One region of the Arthrobacter sp. 2762 genome, then DNA from elsewhere that is predicted to be linked to it. Evidence: riboswitches for the same ligand, from Rfam matches in the RefSeq annotation. Region 1 holds a riboswitch; each other region holds the start of a gene.
What was found. A riboswitch is a leader RNA that binds a small molecule or an ion and turns the genes downstream of it on or off. The one in region 1 is predicted to bind S-adenosylmethionine.
Positions count from the first base shown of each region.

Region 2: linked by a shared signal. The riboswitch ahead of ABIE18_RS09385 (aminotransferase class V-fold PLP-dependent enzyme) and the one ahead of ABIE18_RS15725 (hypothetical protein) in region 1 are both predicted to bind S-adenosylmethionine.
Region 3: linked by a shared signal. The riboswitch ahead of metX (homoserine O-acetyltransferase MetX) and the one ahead of ABIE18_RS15725 (hypothetical protein) in region 1 are both predicted to bind S-adenosylmethionine.
Region 4: linked by a shared signal. The riboswitch ahead of ABIE18_RS18850 (DUF1737 domain-containing protein) and the one ahead of ABIE18_RS15725 (hypothetical protein) in region 1 are both predicted to bind S-adenosylmethionine.

Region 1 covers NZ_JBEPSI010000008.1:123,336-127,541, reverse strand. Annotated here, with positions in the region: gene ABIE18_RS15735 (VIT1/CCC1 transporter family protein) at 1-1,108, opposite strand, end outside; gene ABIE18_RS15730 (hypothetical protein) at 1,363-1,557, shown strand; gene ABIE18_RS15725 (hypothetical protein) at 1,570-1,854, opposite strand; SAM riboswitch class IV at 1,871-1,990, opposite strand; gene ABIE18_RS15720 (sodium:solute symporter family protein) at 2,203-3,744, opposite strand; gene ABIE18_RS15715 (helix-turn-helix domain-containing protein) at 4,010-4,206, shown strand, end outside.
Region 2 covers NZ_JBEPSI010000004.1:181,121-185,326, reverse strand. Annotated here, with positions in the region: gene aroA (3-phosphoshikimate 1-carboxyvinyltransferase) at 1-60, shown strand, start outside; gene rsgA (ribosome small subunit-dependent GTPase A) at 63-1,178, shown strand; gene hisN (histidinol-phosphatase) at 1,233-2,045, shown strand; SAM riboswitch class IV at 2,228-2,341, shown strand; gene ABIE18_RS09385 (aminotransferase class V-fold PLP-dependent enzyme) at 2,373-3,782, shown strand; gene ABIE18_RS09380 (class I SAM-dependent methyltransferase) at 3,869-4,206, shown strand, end outside.
Region 3 covers NZ_JBEPSI010000002.1:173,526-177,731, reverse strand. Annotated here, with positions in the region: gene ABIE18_RS04920 (VOC family protein) at 1-77, opposite strand, end outside; gene ABIE18_RS04915 (bifunctional o-acetylhomoserine/o-acetylserine sulfhydrylase) at 304-1,620, shown strand; SAM riboswitch class IV at 1,759-1,873, shown strand; gene metX (homoserine O-acetyltransferase MetX) at 1,888-3,009, shown strand; gene ABIE18_RS04905 (hypothetical protein) at 3,038-3,529, opposite strand; gene ABIE18_RS04900 (winged helix DNA-binding domain-containing protein) at 3,574-4,206, opposite strand, start outside.
Region 4 covers NZ_JBEPSI010000011.1:53,558-57,763, reverse strand. Annotated here, with positions in the region: gene ABIE18_RS18860 (O-succinylhomoserine sulfhydrylase) at 1-816, opposite strand, end outside; gene ABIE18_RS18855 (rhodanese-like domain-containing protein) at 817-1,227, opposite strand; gene ABIE18_RS18850 (DUF1737 domain-containing protein) at 1,224-1,490, opposite strand; SAM riboswitch class IV at 1,505-1,616, opposite strand; gene ABIE18_RS18845 (NtaA/DmoA family FMN-dependent monooxygenase) at 1,783-3,111, shown strand; gene ABIE18_RS18840 (aromatic amino acid ammonia-lyase) at 3,111-4,206, shown strand, end outside.

The DNA of each region.
Region 1 (4,206 bases):
CCAGGCCGATCGCCAGCTGCCGGAAGCCACGACTCAGCGGTGAGGTCCCGGACAACAGTCCGACGACGGCGCCAGTCGCCAGGAGCGCGATGCCCACCAGAACACCGGCTACCATCAGTGCCGCCGCACCCGTCATGCCGAAAATGAACGGAAGGATGGGCACGATCGCACCCGAGGCGAAGAAGCAGAAGCTGGACATCGCAGCGCCCCAGGCAGACCCCACGGTTTCGTGGTCGTCAGTGGGTTGCTCCTTCTCGGGTTGCAAGGAGAGGCTGGGATCGCAGTCGCAACTGAACAGTCCCATGCGTTCGGCGGCGCGGTGCTCGGCGGCCTCACGGGTCATGCCGCGGGCCAAATACACCAGCACGAGCTCATTGTGTTCGATGTCCAAAGAAGGGGCGGCTGTGAGGGTAGCCTGCGTGGGCAGCGTGGCGTTGAGCAACTCCCGTTGCGAGCGGACCGAAACGTACTCGCCGGCCCCCATGGACAGGGCGCCGGCCAGCAATCCGGCAACACCGCTCATAAGGACCACTGGGCTGGGAACGCCCGTTGCGGCCATACCCATAACCAGTGAAAGGTTGCTCACCAGGCCGTCGTTGGCACCAAAAACGGCGGCGCGGAAGGTACCGGAGAGCCTGTTGCGTCCACGCGTGGCAAGGCCCCGGACAACTTCTTCGTGGATTTGTTCGTCGGCAACCATGGCCGGGGTCGCGGCAGGTTCGGCGCCGTAAGGGGAGCGGCCTTCCGCGCGCTGAGCCAAGGCGAGCACGAACACAGAGCCGAAGTGCCGGGCCAGGAAGCCCAGTAGCTGGCTACGGGTCGAAGCTCCCTTCGGCATGCCAGCGTGCTCTCCGAGGAGCTTGAGCCAGTGTGCCTCGTGCCTTCCCTCTGCCTCGGCCAGGGCGAGCAGGATCTGGCGTTCTTCGCCGTCACGACGCTGGGCGAGTTCCCGGTAGACGGCGGCTTCGGCCCGCTCGTCGGCCAGGTATTGACGCCAGCGCCTGATGTCCGCGGACGTGGGCGGGACTGGTTGGGGCGGTGTTCCGGATCCGGGGGCGGGGTCCGGAGCGGGGCTCGACGAACCGTGGGATTCCTGGTGCTTCTGCACTTTTTCTCCTGTGCTGGGTGGGGTAGTAGCGGCCCCATTGCACGCCCACTGTACCGCTTATTGGCGCGGATTTTTGGCCGGTATTCCTTAGATGGAATGTTCGGCATGCCTTAATTTTGGGCTCGATCCTGCCTTGCTCCGGGCGTGCCTTGACCCTGTTCAAGCACAGTGCTCAGATGGAAGGACAGGGGCGGGGGCCCTCCCCGCACTCGGTCAGCAGGCTGCTTGCCAGCCCACCAGACGGAGGTTGCAGCATGGACACCACCGAACCGCACGCCAACCACCCGGAACGGGAGACCATCGAGTCAGACCCCGCTTACGACTATAGCGATGACCAGGAAGTCGACGAACCCTGGGTGGAGGAAATCGACGTCCCGGACGACGACGAGCGGGTTGTTCCCCTGGATGAAACCGAAGAATTCCGCGGGGAAGAAGACGAAGAATTCTAGGACCGTTTTCTTCTAGGCAGGGCCCTCTTCACCGAATCTGAAATGCCGCTCCAGTCCCGCCGGACGCCCGAGCGCTGCAACAGTCACCGTCAACGTCCTCGACGAATCACACCACCGCGACGGACGCACAGCCTGGGCAAGGGCCTTTGCTATCAGGTGCGCTTCGTGGTGCCGGAACCGGCTCAGGCCACCGTTCACGAACAGGGTCACCGTCCCAAGGACAAGGTCGACGCCGGGAATCACCGGGACGGTGGGCGCTTCGGATTCGGTGGGGGTGCTGAGGGCTTGGTACGGCAAGGACTGCTCCTTTGGGGGAGTGCTCTTGCCCGCTCGGTTGTCTCTGGTCCGGGACGGGCCGCTTCCTCATCCGAACCACCCGTGAACATGGGGTTGGTGTGTGGCCAGTCGGAGCTTGGCGCCACCTCTCTTGAAGCTGGGACCACTGTACTGGAGGAGTGCTGTCCTGGAGAAGTGTGGTCCTCGGATCCCCTGCGTTGTGGGGCCTGGTGTGCGTGCCAAAGGGTGTGGATGGGGCGCAGAGTGGCCCTCGCAACGCCCGAATCTAGACGGAAAGCGCAACGGCGACGCTGCCCCGGGAAGGGGCGGCGCCGCCGTCGAACATTACTTGGGGCTGGGTCTGCTCAGCTAGCTGGCGTGGTGGCTGCTGACAGGGTGGGCCTCCAGGGGCAATTCGTCAGAGACCGCACCGGCCACGCGCTTGTCCCAAGCGGCCCGAACTTCTGGTTCCGTGGGCGGCGTGAGGAGGGAAATCACGACATAGGCCACGAACGACGCTGCCAGGCCGTAGTAGATGGGTTCGTTGGCGTAAACGCCATCGACGCTCGGAATGGCTCCAGTTGCGAACAGGATCAGCAAGGCCAGAGTCAGAATCGAGCCCATTGCCATGGACCAGGCAGCAGCGATACCGGTTCCGCGCTTCCAGACGAGGCCGCCGAGGATCGCGACGAGGAGGCCGCCTACCAGGATGTCGTAGGCAATGGTGAGGGCAACAACCACGTCCTGCGCGGCCATGGAGATCAGCACCGCAACGATGCCCAGGCCAAGAACCCAGTAACGGTTGGCCTTGACGTCGTGCTCGGGGTTTTCGGTGTCGTCAGTGTTGATGGTCTTGCCGAACCAGCTGGCAACGAACGGAACAACATCTGCGCGAGCCACGGTGGCGGCGGCAATCAGGGCACCTGAAGCAGTGGACATCATGGCTGCAACAGCTGCGGCCATGACCAGGCCGCCGATGCCGATGGGCAGGATGTGCGTTGCCACTTCGGCATACACGACGTCCTTGCCGAGGTTGGCGACATCAATGTTGGGGAGCGCCACCCGGGCGGCCAGGCCGATCAAGGCGCCGGCTACACCGTAGAGGATGCAGTAAACGCCGGCCGTCGCGCCGCCCCAGCGTGCAACCTTGGGAGTCTTGGCCGTGAAGACGCGCTGCCAGATGTCCTGGCCGATAAGGAGTCCAAGGGTGTAAACAACGAAGTACGTGATGATCGTCTGGAGACCGATTCCGTCAATCTGGAAGAAGCTCGCATCGACACGCTGACGGATGCCATCCAGTCCTCCGGCCGCATTCATGACGAACGGGAGCATCAGGAAGAAGATGCCTACGGTCTTGATGATGAACTGGACCTGGTCGGCCAACGTGATGGACCACATGCCACCGATTGTCGAGTAAACAAGCACGATCGCACCGCCGACGGCGATCGCCATCCAGCGTTCCCAGTCGAAGAGGACGACGAAGATCGTGGCGTATGCGCCGGTGGATGTGGCACAGAGCATGAGGGTGTAGGCCAGCATGACGATTCCGGAGGTCTGCGTAGCCTTGCTGCCGTAGCGAAGGCTCAGCATTTGGGAGACCGTGTAGATCTTCAGGCGCTGGATGGTCCCGGCGAAGAGCAAGCTCAGGAGGAGGACGCCGGAGCCGATTGCGACTACCAGCCACATCCCCGAGATGCCGAACTTGTAGCCCAAGCCGACGCCGCCGACGGTGGATGCGCCACCGAGGACAACTGCGGCCATGGTGCCTGTGTAAAGGAAGGGTCCCAGGCGGCGGCCGGCCACCAGGAAGTCGCTGTTGTTCTTGGTGCGGGACTTGCCCCACCAACCGAATGCGAGCATGGCAAGCAGGTACACCACCACAATGGCGATGTTTATGAACGATGAGTCCATGAGTGGCTCCTTGGAGCTGGTGCACGGAGGTTGGGGTTTTCGACGATACTCCTGCGAAGCGCCGAAGTCTCCGTGCTGATGATTGGAGATTGGGTTCGTGTTGTGCCTCACAGACAACACTTGTTGCCTATGAGGATATGTTGTGATCGGAGTAACAGTCAAGGGGCTTTGGTCATCGTTGGGCTGTTTGTGGCTCCCACAGCCCGTGATCCCGCTACTATTGCTGCAATGACAGGGCCCAATGACAGGCCTGAAAGGTTCGTGAATGAAGGCTCTCCCCGTTGAACCAAGCAACGTTCCCGTTGCCATTGGTTCCAGAATCCGCGCAGCCCGCCAGGCGCAGCGCCTCACCATCGAGCAAGTGGCGGACGCCACGGGACTGACCAAGGGCTTCCTCAGCCGCGTCGAGAGGGACCTGACCTCGCCGTCGGTCGCTTCCCTCGTCACCCTTTGCCAGGTCTT
Region 2 (4,206 bases), on a different contig from region 1:
GCCATGCTGCAGCACGGCACAGGCGACGACGAGACCGTCACCAGTGAGGCCAGCAACTGACCATGGGCCGCGACGCAAGCTCCTGGGACGAATCCGACGTCCGGATCCGTCCCAACAAAAAAGGATCAAGACCCCGCACCAAAGACCGCCCCAGTCATGATGACGCCGTCATCGGCCGGATCATCACGGTAGACCGCGGGCGCTACACCGCCATCGTTGGGGAAGACTCCTCGGATGAACGCATTATCATCGCTGCACGCGCGCGTGAACTGCGACGAAACCCCGTAGTCCCCGGCGATTTCGTCGCCTTGGTGGGCGACGTATCGGGAGAGCCGGACACCCTTGCGCGGCTGGTCCGCATTGAGGAGCGGAAGACACTGCTCCGGCGCAGCGCTGATGATACCGACCCCATCGAAAGAGTGGTGGTGGCCAACGCAGACCAACTTGTGGTGGTGGTCGCCGCGGCCAATCCGGAGCCCCGAACCGGCTTTATTGACCGCGCCTTGGTTGCAGCCTACGACGCCGGGATCGAGCCGCTGCTGCTCGTCACCAAAGCAGACGTCAAGGACCCTGCCGAGCTGTTGTCCAACTATCTCAGCCTGGACTTTCCCATCATCATCAGCCGTACGGCAGATGATGAAGCGTCCGGAATTGATGCCCGCTCGGACGACGGACTGTCCGCGCGGCTGGACAGCCGAGCCGTTGCCGAATTGCGGGCCCACCTTGATGGAAAAGTGACTGTCATGCTGGGCCATTCGGGCGTCGGCAAGTCCACCATGGTTAATGCCCTGACCGGAGCCGAACGGGCTACCGGTGGTGTCAACGCCGTCACCGGGCGGGGCCGGCACACGTCGTCGTCGGCGTTGGCCCTGAAACTGGCAGACGCGCCGCCGGGTAGCTGGATCATCGATACCCCCGGTATCCGCTCCTTCGGACTGGCGCACGTGGACCCCGACCGCATCCTGCATTCCTTCCCCGATTTGGAACCGGGCACGGAAGCTTGCGACCGCGGCTGCAAGCACGATGCCAGCGCCATCAATTGCGGCCTGGACGCCTGGGTGAACGAGGGACATGCCGGTCCTTCCGGAGTGGCCCGTTTGTCTTCGCTCCGACGACTACTGGGCGCGGACCCTCGTTTGGAAGCCAAAGAGACCAAGGAACTGGGTACCGTCAACTAAGCATTGGTGCTCCACATCCCAGCTGCACGGAACGTTTCACGATAGTTTGGTGGCATGACCCAACCCGTTTCCAGCTACAACGACGACCTTCGACTGGCCCACGTGCTGGCGGATTCCGTGGACGCCCAAACCATGGACCGCTTCAAGGCTTTGGATCTGCAGGTCGAGACCAAGCCTGACCTCACGCCCGTGACGGATGCCGACAAGGCTGCGGAAGAAGCCATCCGTGGCCAACTGTCGCGCTCGCGCCCCCGTGACGCCGTCCTCGGCGAGGAGTTCGGCAGCAGCGGCCATGGCTCCCGGCGTTGGATCATCGACCCCATCGACGGAACAAAGAACTTTGTTCGGGGCGTTCCCGTGTGGGCGACCCTGATCGCACTGGTTGACGAAGGCGAGCCGGTCGTTGGAGTTGTCAGCGCTCCCGCGCTGGGCAAGCGCTGGTGGGCGGCAAAGGACATGGGGGCCTACATGGGCCGCTCCCTGGCCTCAGCCACCCGGCTCAAGGTGTCAAACGTTTCGCGCTTGGCGGATGCCTCAATGTCATATTCCAGCCTCTCCGGTTGGAAAGAGCGCGGCAATCTGGACGAGTTCCTGGGGTTGACGGAAGACATCTGGCGCACGCGCGCCTATGGCGACTTCTGGTCCTATTGCCTGGTTGCCGAGGGGGCCGTGGACATCGCCTGCGAGCCAGAGTTGAACCTTTACGACATGGCAGCGCTGGTGCCCATTGTGACGGAAGCCGGCGGCCGTTTCACCTCGCTGGAAGGCGAGGACGGCCCCTTTGGCGGCAATGCCCTGGCCACCAACTCCATCCTGCATTCAGAGGTCCTCAAGCGGCTAAACCCTGCCCTGGATGACCTCCTCTGACCCAGCGGCACCAACAAGCCAACCGGCTTTGCATAGAATTTTCGACGGCGGATGCCTCCTTTTCGGGGCATCCGCCGTCTTTTCTTCGCCCAAAGCCCGGTTTCCGGACCCGTCGTAACAATGTGCTTAACAAAGCGAAGCGACTTTGGAGCAGGCCAGATGCGTGACCTAACCTCTTTACAGGTCACGAGTGCCAGCGCTAAACCCCGGTTTGCTGGCCGGCAACCCTCCATTCGCGGTGGGGTGCCCCGGGTGACGACCTGGCCGGTCCGGAACGGATACGGCAAGCGCGGATCCCCATAGGGGGTCCCTCTTGAGTGAGGTCCCATGAGCACTGCTACGTTCAACTCCACCGTTCTGCCGTCCCTTGCGGTCGAAGAAGCAGCGCACGAAGCCGCTGCGGGCAGGCCCCTGGCCGCCGTCACAGGCGCGGAGCTGCAAGCTCCCCTGATCCAGGGTGGCCACGTCCGCTACGCCAACCTCGACTACGGGGCATCCGCTCCCGCGTTGACCATCGTTTCTGCGTATCTCAACGAGATCCTCCCCTACTACGCCAGTGTCCACCGCGGCGCAGGCTACGCTTCCCAGATCAGCACCTCGGTCTACGAGAACTCCCGCGACATCGTCCGCGAATTCGTCGGCGGCCGTCCCGACGATTCCGTCATCTTCACCCGGAACACCACGGACTCGCTGAACCTGTTGGCGGGCTGCCTCCCGCAACTGGACGGAAAGCCAACGGGCGAGGTCCTTTACCTGGACATCGAGCACCATGCCAATCTCCTTCCCTGGCAGGGCGTCCCTCACCGCAGTGTCGTAGCTGCTTCGACACTGACCGCTACCTTGGCCAAGCTCCGCGAGGAACTCAGCCAAGGCGGCGTATCTTTGCTGGCGGTCACCGGGGCCTCGAACGTGACCGGTGAAATCCTGCCGATCGCCGAACTCGCAGCACTTGCACACGAATACGGTGCCAGGATTGTGGTGGACGCCGCGCAGCTGGCCCCCCACCGCCGCATCAACATCGCCGCCGCAGACGTCGACTACATCGTCTTCTCCGGCCATAAGCTCTACGCTCCGTTCGGCGCCGGTGTCGTTGTGGGCCGCCCCGACTGGTTCGACGCCGGTACTCCCCACCTTGCCGGCGGAGGCGCTGTTCGTGAGGCGCGCCTGGACTCGGTCAGCTGGGCCTCAGGTCCCGCCCGCCACGAGGGTGGCTCCCCCAACGTCCTCGGCGCGGCAACATTGGCCCGCGCGACGCAGGTGCTTGCCGGCTTGGACCAGGATGCCTGGCATGCCCATGAAGCTGCCATCCGCTCCTACCTCGTGCAGGGACTTGAAGCAATCGACGGCGTGACCGTCCACCGGATCTTCAGCGACTCCGAAGACACTATCGGCGTGGTCAATTTCTCGGTGGAAGGATTCGACGCCGGACTGGTGGCCGCCTATCTCGCCGCCGAACACGGTGTAGGACTTCGGGACGGCCGCTTCTGCGCCCATCCCCTGCTCAAGCGGCTGGGACTCCCTTCCGGCTCACTGCGCGCCAGCTTCGGCGTGGGCTCCCGCTTGGAGGATGCCACACGACTCCTGGCTGGTATCGAAGAACTCAAGCGCACGGGTCTCGGTTGGGACTATGTAGTGGATGAAGGCCGCTGGGTACCGGCCAACGACCACCGCATCTATCCGGAATGGGCTCCAAACACCCCGGGCACCGCAGGGGCTGCACCCTGCACTATTGACTGAAACAGCACGATTGACTGACACACGCGTACTGTGCGGTAAATTCGTAGGGTAACTGGCGTTCGCGGTAAAGGAGTCTGTGCGTGGCCGTGCCTTCCGGCAGTGTTTCCGGCGGAGGTGTTTCCGGCAGCGCTGGCAGGCCAGGTGGTCCCAAGCTGCATGCCACGCGCCGCCACGAACTGGGCCAGAGCTTCCAGGACGGCGGCGAACACTACGATCGCGTTCGGCCCGGCTATCCCACAGACTCAGTGGATTGGCTTCTTCCTCCTGGAGCGAAGTCCGCCGCGGATATTGGTGCAGGCACAGGAAAATTTACGGCACTGCTCGTGGAGCGCGGTCTGCAGGTGACCGCCGTCGATCCTTCCACAGACATGCTGGAGCAACTTCGAAAGTCCTATCCGGGCGTTGAGGCGTTGGAGGGAACGGC
Region 3 (4,206 bases), on a different contig from region 1:
AGAGCTGCGGAAATTCGTTCGGTAGTGGCCAAAAGGCCATCTCGTTCACAAGCGTAAGAGACGTGATCCATGCGCATGGCTTCATCTTGGCACTTTGTGATCGGGGTCTCAGCTAAGGGAAGCCTAACTAACATGGGACCTTGTTGCGCGCCGCCGGAAGGCGTCACGCCGGGTCGCGTAAAGACTGAAAAATACTGCCTTCGTCACAAAGCTGTCCAAGCACCCGGGCGCTTCCTAGACTGGCCCCAGCCCACGCCTACAGCGATCAACGGCAAACCCGCGCGCCACTAAGAGGAGAATTCAATGTCCCAAGGATGGTCTTTCGAAACACGCCAGATCCACGCAGGGCAGGAGCCTGACTCTGCCACGGGAGCGCGGTCGCTTCCGATCTACCAGACCACGTCCTTCGTTTTCCCCAGCGCAGAGAGCGCAGCCAACCGCTTTGCCTTGGCCGAGCTCGCCCCGATCTACACCCGTATCGGCAACCCAACACAAGATGCCGTGGAGCAACGGATCGCCAGCCTCGAAGGCGGACTGGGCGCATTGCTCCTTAGCTCCGGACAGGCCGCGGAAAGCTTCGCCATCCTGAACATTGCCGAGGCCGGAGACCATATCGTCGCCAGCCCCAGCCTTTACGGCGGCACCTACAATCTGCTGGCGCACACGCTGAAGAAGTTCGGCATCTCCGTGACGTTCGTGGAGGACCCGGACAACCTGGACCAGTGGCGGGACGCCGTGCAGCCCAATACCAAGCTGTTCTTCGGCGAGGTGGTGTCCAATCCGCGCCAGGACGTGCTGGACATCGAGGGTATTTCACACGCCGCGCATGAGGCTGGTGTGCCGCTGATCGTGGATAACACGCTTTCCACCCCATACCTCATTCGTCCCATCGAATGGGGAGCGGACATCGTGGTGCACTCGGCTACCAAGTATCTGGGCGGCCACGGTGCGGCGATCGCCGGCGTGATCGTGGACTCCGGAAACTTTGATTTCGGCAAGGACCCGGAGCGCTTCCCCGGATTCAATACTCCGGACCCCAGCTACAACGGACTCGTTTACGCCCGGGACCTTGGCAAGGACGGCGCGCTCGGAGCCAATCTCTCCTACATTCTCAAGGCCCGTGTGCAGCTGCTGCGCGATCTGGGTTCGGCGGTTTCCCCCTTCAACGCCTTCCTCATCGCCCAGGGGCTGGAAACCTTGAGCCTGCGCGTTGAGCGCCACGTCTCGAACGCCACTAAGGTGGCGGAATGGTTGGAAGGCCACGACGACGTCGAATCGGTCGCCTTCGCGGGTCTGCCGTCCAGCCCTTGGTACGACCGTGGCCGTAAGTATGGGCCGAGGGGTACGGGTGCAGTGGTGGCATTCAACATCAAGGGTGGCGTCGAGGCCGGCAAGCGATTCGTCGACGGCCTGGAGTTGCACTCCCATGTTGCCAACATCGGTGACGTCCGCTCGCTGGTTATCCACCCGGCGTCGACTACCCACAGCCAGCTCACGGTCGAACAGCAGCTGGTTGCGGGCGTGAATCCAGGCCTTGTCCGCCTGTCCGTGGGAATCGAGCACGTGGACGACATCATTGCTGACCTGGAGGCTGGTTTCCGGGCTGCCAAAGGCGCTTAGCGGGCGGCCGCCCGCCGACGAAAATTCGCCGGGCGGCCCTTCGCCGTGTGTGTTCCTGAACGAAGCGGCCCCAAACCGTCACACAGATGTCACATTCTTCGCCAAAACAGCGGTATTTTTCCTAGACTCTACGTATTAGGTCATGAGTGCCAGTGACAGCCCCGGCTTGCTGGCCGGCAACCCTCCTCCGCGGTGGGGTGCCCCGGGTGAAGACCTGGCCTGTCGCACGCAAGGCGGCAGGCAAGCGCGAGGTTAGGTGTCAAAGGAATGACCATTACTGCTACAGCACCCCCCAAACCGGGCAAAGAAGACGGGACGGTCAAGTACGCCGGCGTAGGTTCGCTGGAACTTGAAGCCGGCGGTTTTCTCCCGGACGTTGTGTTGGCCTATGAGACCTGGGGGCAGTTGAACACGGATGCGTCCAACGCAGTCCTCGTCCAGCACGCACTGACGGGAAGCACGCATGTGGCCCGCGGTGCCACTGATGAGGAAGGCTGGTGGGAGCAACTCGTTGGCCCCGGCGCGACGATCGACACCAACCGGTTCTTCGTTATCTCCATCAACATTGTGGGCGGCTGTTACGGCAGCACGGGCCCATCGTCCGAGGCGCCGGACGGGCGGCCCTGGGGATCCCGCTTCCCCCTGATCACTTTGCGCGACAGCACGGTGGCTGAAGCCCGCCTCGCCGACGCGTTGGGGATCAAGTCATGGCACGCCGTCCTTGGTGGTTCCATGGGTGGGGCGCGGGCACTCGAGTGGGCGGTGACGTTCCCTGAGCGTGTCCAGCGGTGCGCAGTTATTTCTGTCGGCGCCTACAGCACAGCCGAGCAAATCGCTTTCGCCCAGTCGCAGACACTCGCCATCCGCCAGGACCCGAACTTCAACAACGGCGATTACTACGGTGGACCAACTCCTGAGGCGGGCCTTGCCCTGGCCCGACGGATAGCCCACATCACGTACCGATCAGCGCTGGAGCTTGATTTCCGCTTCGGCCGGGAAGCCCAGCACCAGGAGACGCCCTTAGCCGCTCCTGTCCTGGGGGAGCGTGGCCGCTACCAGGTGGAAAGCTACCTCGACCACCAAGGCACCAAGCTGGTGCGCCGGTTCGATGCCAACAGTTACATCGCCATCACTGAGGCACTCATGTCCCACGACATCAGCCGGGGCCGGGGCACCTTGCGGGAAGCCTTGGCCAGCGCCACTGCTGAATTCTTTGTGGCAGCCGTCGACTCCGACCGCCTCTATTTCCCGGCCCAGTCATTGGAACTGGCACAAAATCTGCCTGGCGACGTGCCCGTCCACCTGATCGAGGCCCCCATCGGGCACGACGGCTTCCTCACCGAAATCGGGCAACTGTCGGCCCAACTGCATCAGGCCTTCTTCGCCTAACGGCCAGGCTTTCTTCGACTAGGCCCGCTCAGCCGTTCATGATCTCGCCGCGCTGCTTCATGTAGTCCTCCATGGCGATCTCGCCGTTGCTGAACTTGAGGTCCAGTTCGGCCAGCTTTCGCGCGCGGAAGCCTTGCTGCTCAGAGCCGCTGTTGGTGGGGAAGGCAGGTGAAGAAGCGTTCGACGGCGGTCCTGCCGGCGGTTGCGCATCGGCAGGGCGGACGGTGGCGGGCTCCCCGGGATAGCCCGGGTAATTCTGGGTGGGATACCCCTGTGCGGGATAGTTCGGTCCCGGAAGATTCTGCGGCGGGTAGCTCTGCTGCGGGTAACCCGGTCCTGGAAGATTCTGCGGGGGATAGCCGGGGCCCGGATAGTTCTGGCCAGGATAGTTCTGACCCGGGAAGCTACGGTCCTGGAAATTACGGTCCTGGAGCCGCCGCGCCCGGGACCTGTTGTAAAGACGGATCCCCATGGGAATCAGCCACGAGCAGACGATGATCCAGAAGATCAGATTGTTCACGGTGCAGGCCTCCTAGGTCTTAAACCCAGCTTAGTCCCGCCGTTTCACACCAGCTTTGTCTCCATGCCCAGGAACCTCCCGTAGCGTTCCACCTCTGCCTCCAAAGCTTGTTGTTCGGCTGTTGTGACGGGCCGGTTCATTCGGACATCGAGTTCGCAGATCCCACCGGAGAAGCCGTGGCGCCACCATCCGGCCAACCTGCCATCCAGCAACACCACGTGAATGGGAGCATCGCCCTCCGGGAAATAGGGTGCCCTTCCACCGAGGTAGTGCCTCGATTGGGAATAGCCCATCACGTATTCGTCGTAGCACTGGATGAGATCGACACGGGGGAGCAGCGGCCCATCATCAGCTGGCGGGGGAGTCGCAGCAAGTGCTTCCACGTCTTCTGCTGGCAAGTAGAAGTCCAGGCCCTCAATCGCCACAGGCACCAAGGCGCTGGGAGCGGACTCTTCAGCTATCTGTAAGCCAAGCCGTACATCCTTCATGGTCAGTCCGGACCACGCGGCACAGTCCTTGATGGTTGCAGGTCCGCGGCTGGTGAAGTATCGCAGGGCCAGCTGGCCCAAGGCCCACTCACGGTCATCGCCGATCAAGGGCGCGTTGCCAGTGGCGGGTACACGTTCCTGGAACAAGGCGTATGTCTGTTTGAGTGCACCCCCTGCAGAACGGACGGG
Region 4 (4,206 bases), on a different contig from region 1:
GGAGGCTGAACTGTGGTTCACGCGCAAGCCAATGGTCTCCAGGCCTTTGGTCAACACCCAGGCGTTGAACGCGGAGAGCGACGGTCCGGTGTGCCGCATCAGCTGCTTGACCGGGCCATCGATGAATTCCTTGGTGCCCATGATCGCCCCGCCAAGGACACGTCCCTGGCCATCGATGTGCTTGGTGCCGGAGTACACGATGACGTCCGCGCCCAAGTCACCGCAACGCTGCAGCAGGGGAGTGGCAAAGACGTTGTCGACGACGACGGTCGCTCCCGCAGCATGCGCCAGCTCGCTGACGGCGGCGATGTCCACGATTTCCTGCATGGGGTTGGACGGCGACTCGAAGAACACGGCGGTGGTCGGTTCGGAGAGGGCAGCACGCCACTGGTCGAGGTCGGGACCGTCGACAAACACGGTCTCGACGCCCCAACGTGGCAGGATCTCGTTGAGGATCACGAAGCACGAGCCGAACAGGGAACGGGCGGCCACCACGCGATCACCGGCAGCCAGGAGGGCACCCAAAGCGGTGAACACCGCGGACATGCCGGACGCCGTCGCAAAGCACGCTTCGGTTCCTTCGAGCAACCGCAACCGCTCCTGGAACGTGGCTACGGACGGGTTGCCGTAGCGGGAGTAAACGAAGCGTTCGTCCTCGCCGGTGAAGGCACGTTCGGCGGCGGCAGCGGATTCGTAGACGAAGCCGGAGTTCAGGAAGACGGGTTCGGACGTCTCCTGGAAGTTGGTACGGTCAAGGCCACCGCGTACTGCCTGGGTGTCAGGGCTCCAGCTGGCGGCATCGGGATTGAAAGTCACTTAGTCGTTCCCCAGGTTGGTTGGCAGGCCGCGGTTCTTCCAGCCGTTGATGGTGCGCTCGCCGTAGCGGTCCGGGTCACCTTCGAAGCCCTCGAGCACGTTGTAGGCGGTGAACCCGGCCTGCGTCGCGGCGATGGCGGCAGAGATGGAGCGCTGGCCTGAGCGGCAGATGAAAACGAGTTCCACGCCCTCGCCCTCGGGTGCCTGCTGCTGCAGGTCCTCAAGGAAGCGGGAGTTGGGAATGCCACCGGCGAGGTTCCACTGAATGAACAGGGGATCATTCTCTGTGGCTTTGGTGTCCGGAATGCCGATGTGTGCCCACTCGGCCTCGGTGCGGACGTCTACCAGGATGGCGCCTTCTTCAAGCTTGGCCCACGCGTCCTGCGGGGTCAGGTCACCTGCGTAACTCATGCGTGTCCCTCGAATGCTTCTTCGTCGTCGTCGTTCTCCAACTGGTCAACAGCATTCGCGACGGCGGCGTCTGCGTTGGCGATGGCAGCGGGCAGGACGACCGCCTGCGCCACGATGACATCCGTGCCATTGAACGTGGCTGCCGGGCTGCCGTGGAGCACGTAGCCGTCGGCGAGGGCCGTGGTGATCCGCTCGCAGAATTCACGGGTATCCGGCCCTGTAATCAGGCGGTAGGAGAGTTTTTCTTCAGTGGGTTCAGGCATTGGCTGGTGCTCCTCAGTCACGCTTGCAGTTCGAAGTGTCGATACGCCGAGTAGTCACCTGAGGCACCCCGCCGGAGAGAGGGTTGCCGACCAGCAAGTCAGGGCTTGGCGCTGGTGCTCATTACTCAAGAAAAACGTAACATCCCGCGGCGGCGGCCCGCACTTGCAAGCGGTTACGCGGTCGTCATGTTGCGTAACCGGCCGGCGCTGGGGTAGCAGCCCAAATGTGACGCCCCGGGAGCATAATTGACGCAGTACGACCCCCTGTAACTTCGCAAGAAATCAGGTCGCGGTGAACGGACAAGGCAGCTCTACACTCAAGCCCATGCTGCATTTTGGATGGTTCGTGGGGCACGGTTTTGGTGTCCAGGGGTGGGGAACTCCCGGTTACAGCCTGGGCTACGACTGGAAGAAACCTGCCCTGTATCAAGACGCCGTCCGCGCGTTTGAGCAATCCGGCCTTGACCTCTTCATCATCGAGGACTCCCTTACTGTTCCTGATACTTATGGCGGCACCGCCGAGGTTTCGCTGGCACACGCCTCCTTTGCGCCCAAGCATGATCCTTTGGCGCTGGTCCCGTACCTTCTGTCCGCCACCAAGCACCTTGGGATTGTGCCGACTGTCAGCGCTTCGTTCTATCCGCCCTTCACAGCCGCACGGCTCCTGGCCACGCTGCAGCACTTCTCCGAGGGCCAGCTCGGCTGGAACGTTGTCACCTCCGGCAGTGACCTGGCGGCACAGAATTACGGGTTGGACCAGCAGATTGAACACGACCTTCGGTATGAGAAGGCGGAGGAATTCGTCGACGTCGTCCGGCAGCTTTGGCGCAGCTGGGAACCCGGCGCTGTGCTTGAGGACGTTGAAGCCGGCGTGTTCGCCGACCACACCAAAGTGCACCCCATCAGCCATCAGGGTGACTTCTTCAAGGTCCGCGGTCCGCTGAACACCGCACCTCTGCCGGAGGAGCCCGTACTGGTGCAGGCCGGTGCTTCTCCTCGGGGCAAAGCGTTCGCGGGTGGGCATGCAGATGTGGCGATCGCCTTGGCGCGTGGCGTTGACGGCATGAAGGCCTACCGGGATTCCATCCGTGCCGAGGCTGCCAAGGCTGGCAGGAACCCCGACGACGTCAAGGTACTTTTCGTGCTCAAGCCCACCGTGGTTGGTTCATCAGCCGAGGCCGAGGAGTTGCGTGCGCAGCGCCGGGAGCTTACCCAGCGTGATATCGACAGCCAGCTCAACTCGATCTCCTACCTGTCCGTGATCGACTTCAAGCAGTTCGACCTCGATGCGCCGTTGCCTGAATTGAGCACCAACAGCAACCAAGGCACGTTGGAGCACTTCGCCAAGGCAGCCCCTCCGGGGTCTACCCTGCGCCAGATCCTGCAGGCACGCAGCGGTGGTGCCGGCGATTCGATCATCGGCACGGTTGGTGAAATCGCGGACTACCTCGAGGAGACCGGCGAGGCTGTGGGTGGCGACGGCTTCCTCTTCTCTGGCTTCGTGGACCCCGTCACCGTGCACGGAGTGCTGGACAAGCTCACTCCCGAACTGCGACGCCGTGGCCTGTTGAGGAAGAGTTACGGCGACGGCGGCTTCCGCCAGAATCTTCTGGACTTCTGATGTCCTCCGAGCCCATTTCCTCCGAGCCCGGAACCCTGCTGATCGGCACATCGCCGGTGGACCCTGAAAGCGTGGCGCAGGCTGCCTTGGATCCGGCGTTTCACGTGAAACTCAACCACGATGCGTTGTCTTTGATCGGCCGCTCACGCGAAGTGCTGGAGCGTGCGTCGACCTCAGGGCAGAAAATCTACGGCCTCAACACCCTCCTCGGGTCCGGACGCGATACGGCTGTGGAGGAGAGGTCGGTTCTCGCCTATCAAATCCAGGTAGTCAGATACCACAACAGTGGTGTGGGCGACCATCTGGACCGGCCCTCCGCTCGCGCCGTGATGCTCGCCCGGCTCATCGGATTCAGCCGCGGCGGCTCCGGTGTACGCCCGGAGACCGCCCAGTTCTATGCGGAACTACTAAACCGTGGAGTTCTTCCCGCCATTCCCCGCGAAGGCTCAGTCGGCTCATCGGACCTCACCCAGCTCGCCGCCGTCGCCGCCGTCGTCATCGGTGAAGGTGAAGCGATCGATGCGAACGGCACCTTGGTACCCGGGGCGAAAGCGCTCGCCGACGCAGGTCTTCAGCCGTTGCGACCAGCGCCCGGTGAGGCCCTGGCCCTGGTCAGCGCCAACGCTTACTCGGTAGGCGCCGGCACCCTCGCCTTGGTGCGCCTGCAACAGCTGGCGGAACTCGCCGACGTCGCGCTTTCCCTCTCGCTTGAGGCCATTGCAAGGTACGACGGCGGTGGAAACCTCAGCCCGTTTTCGCCGGCTATCCAAGCGGGCAAGGCGGTGGACGGGCAGAAGGTCTCGGCGGCCGCGGTACGTTACCTGTTGCGCGGCGGGTGGTTGGAGGACGTTCGCCCCGAAGTATCGGTGCAGGATGCTTTGTCATTCCGTTCTGCGCCCCAGACGCACGGCGCTTTTCGCTCCTTGGTTTCACAGCTCCGCGCTGCTCTGACGGTGGAGCTGAACGGACGTGGCGACAACCCGTTGGTTGATATCGAAACCGGGCACATGGTGTCCGGCGGGAACTTTCAACCGATGCAGCTGGCTCTTTCCTTTGAGGGCCTGCGGCTTGCCCTGGCCCACGTGGGGATTTCCA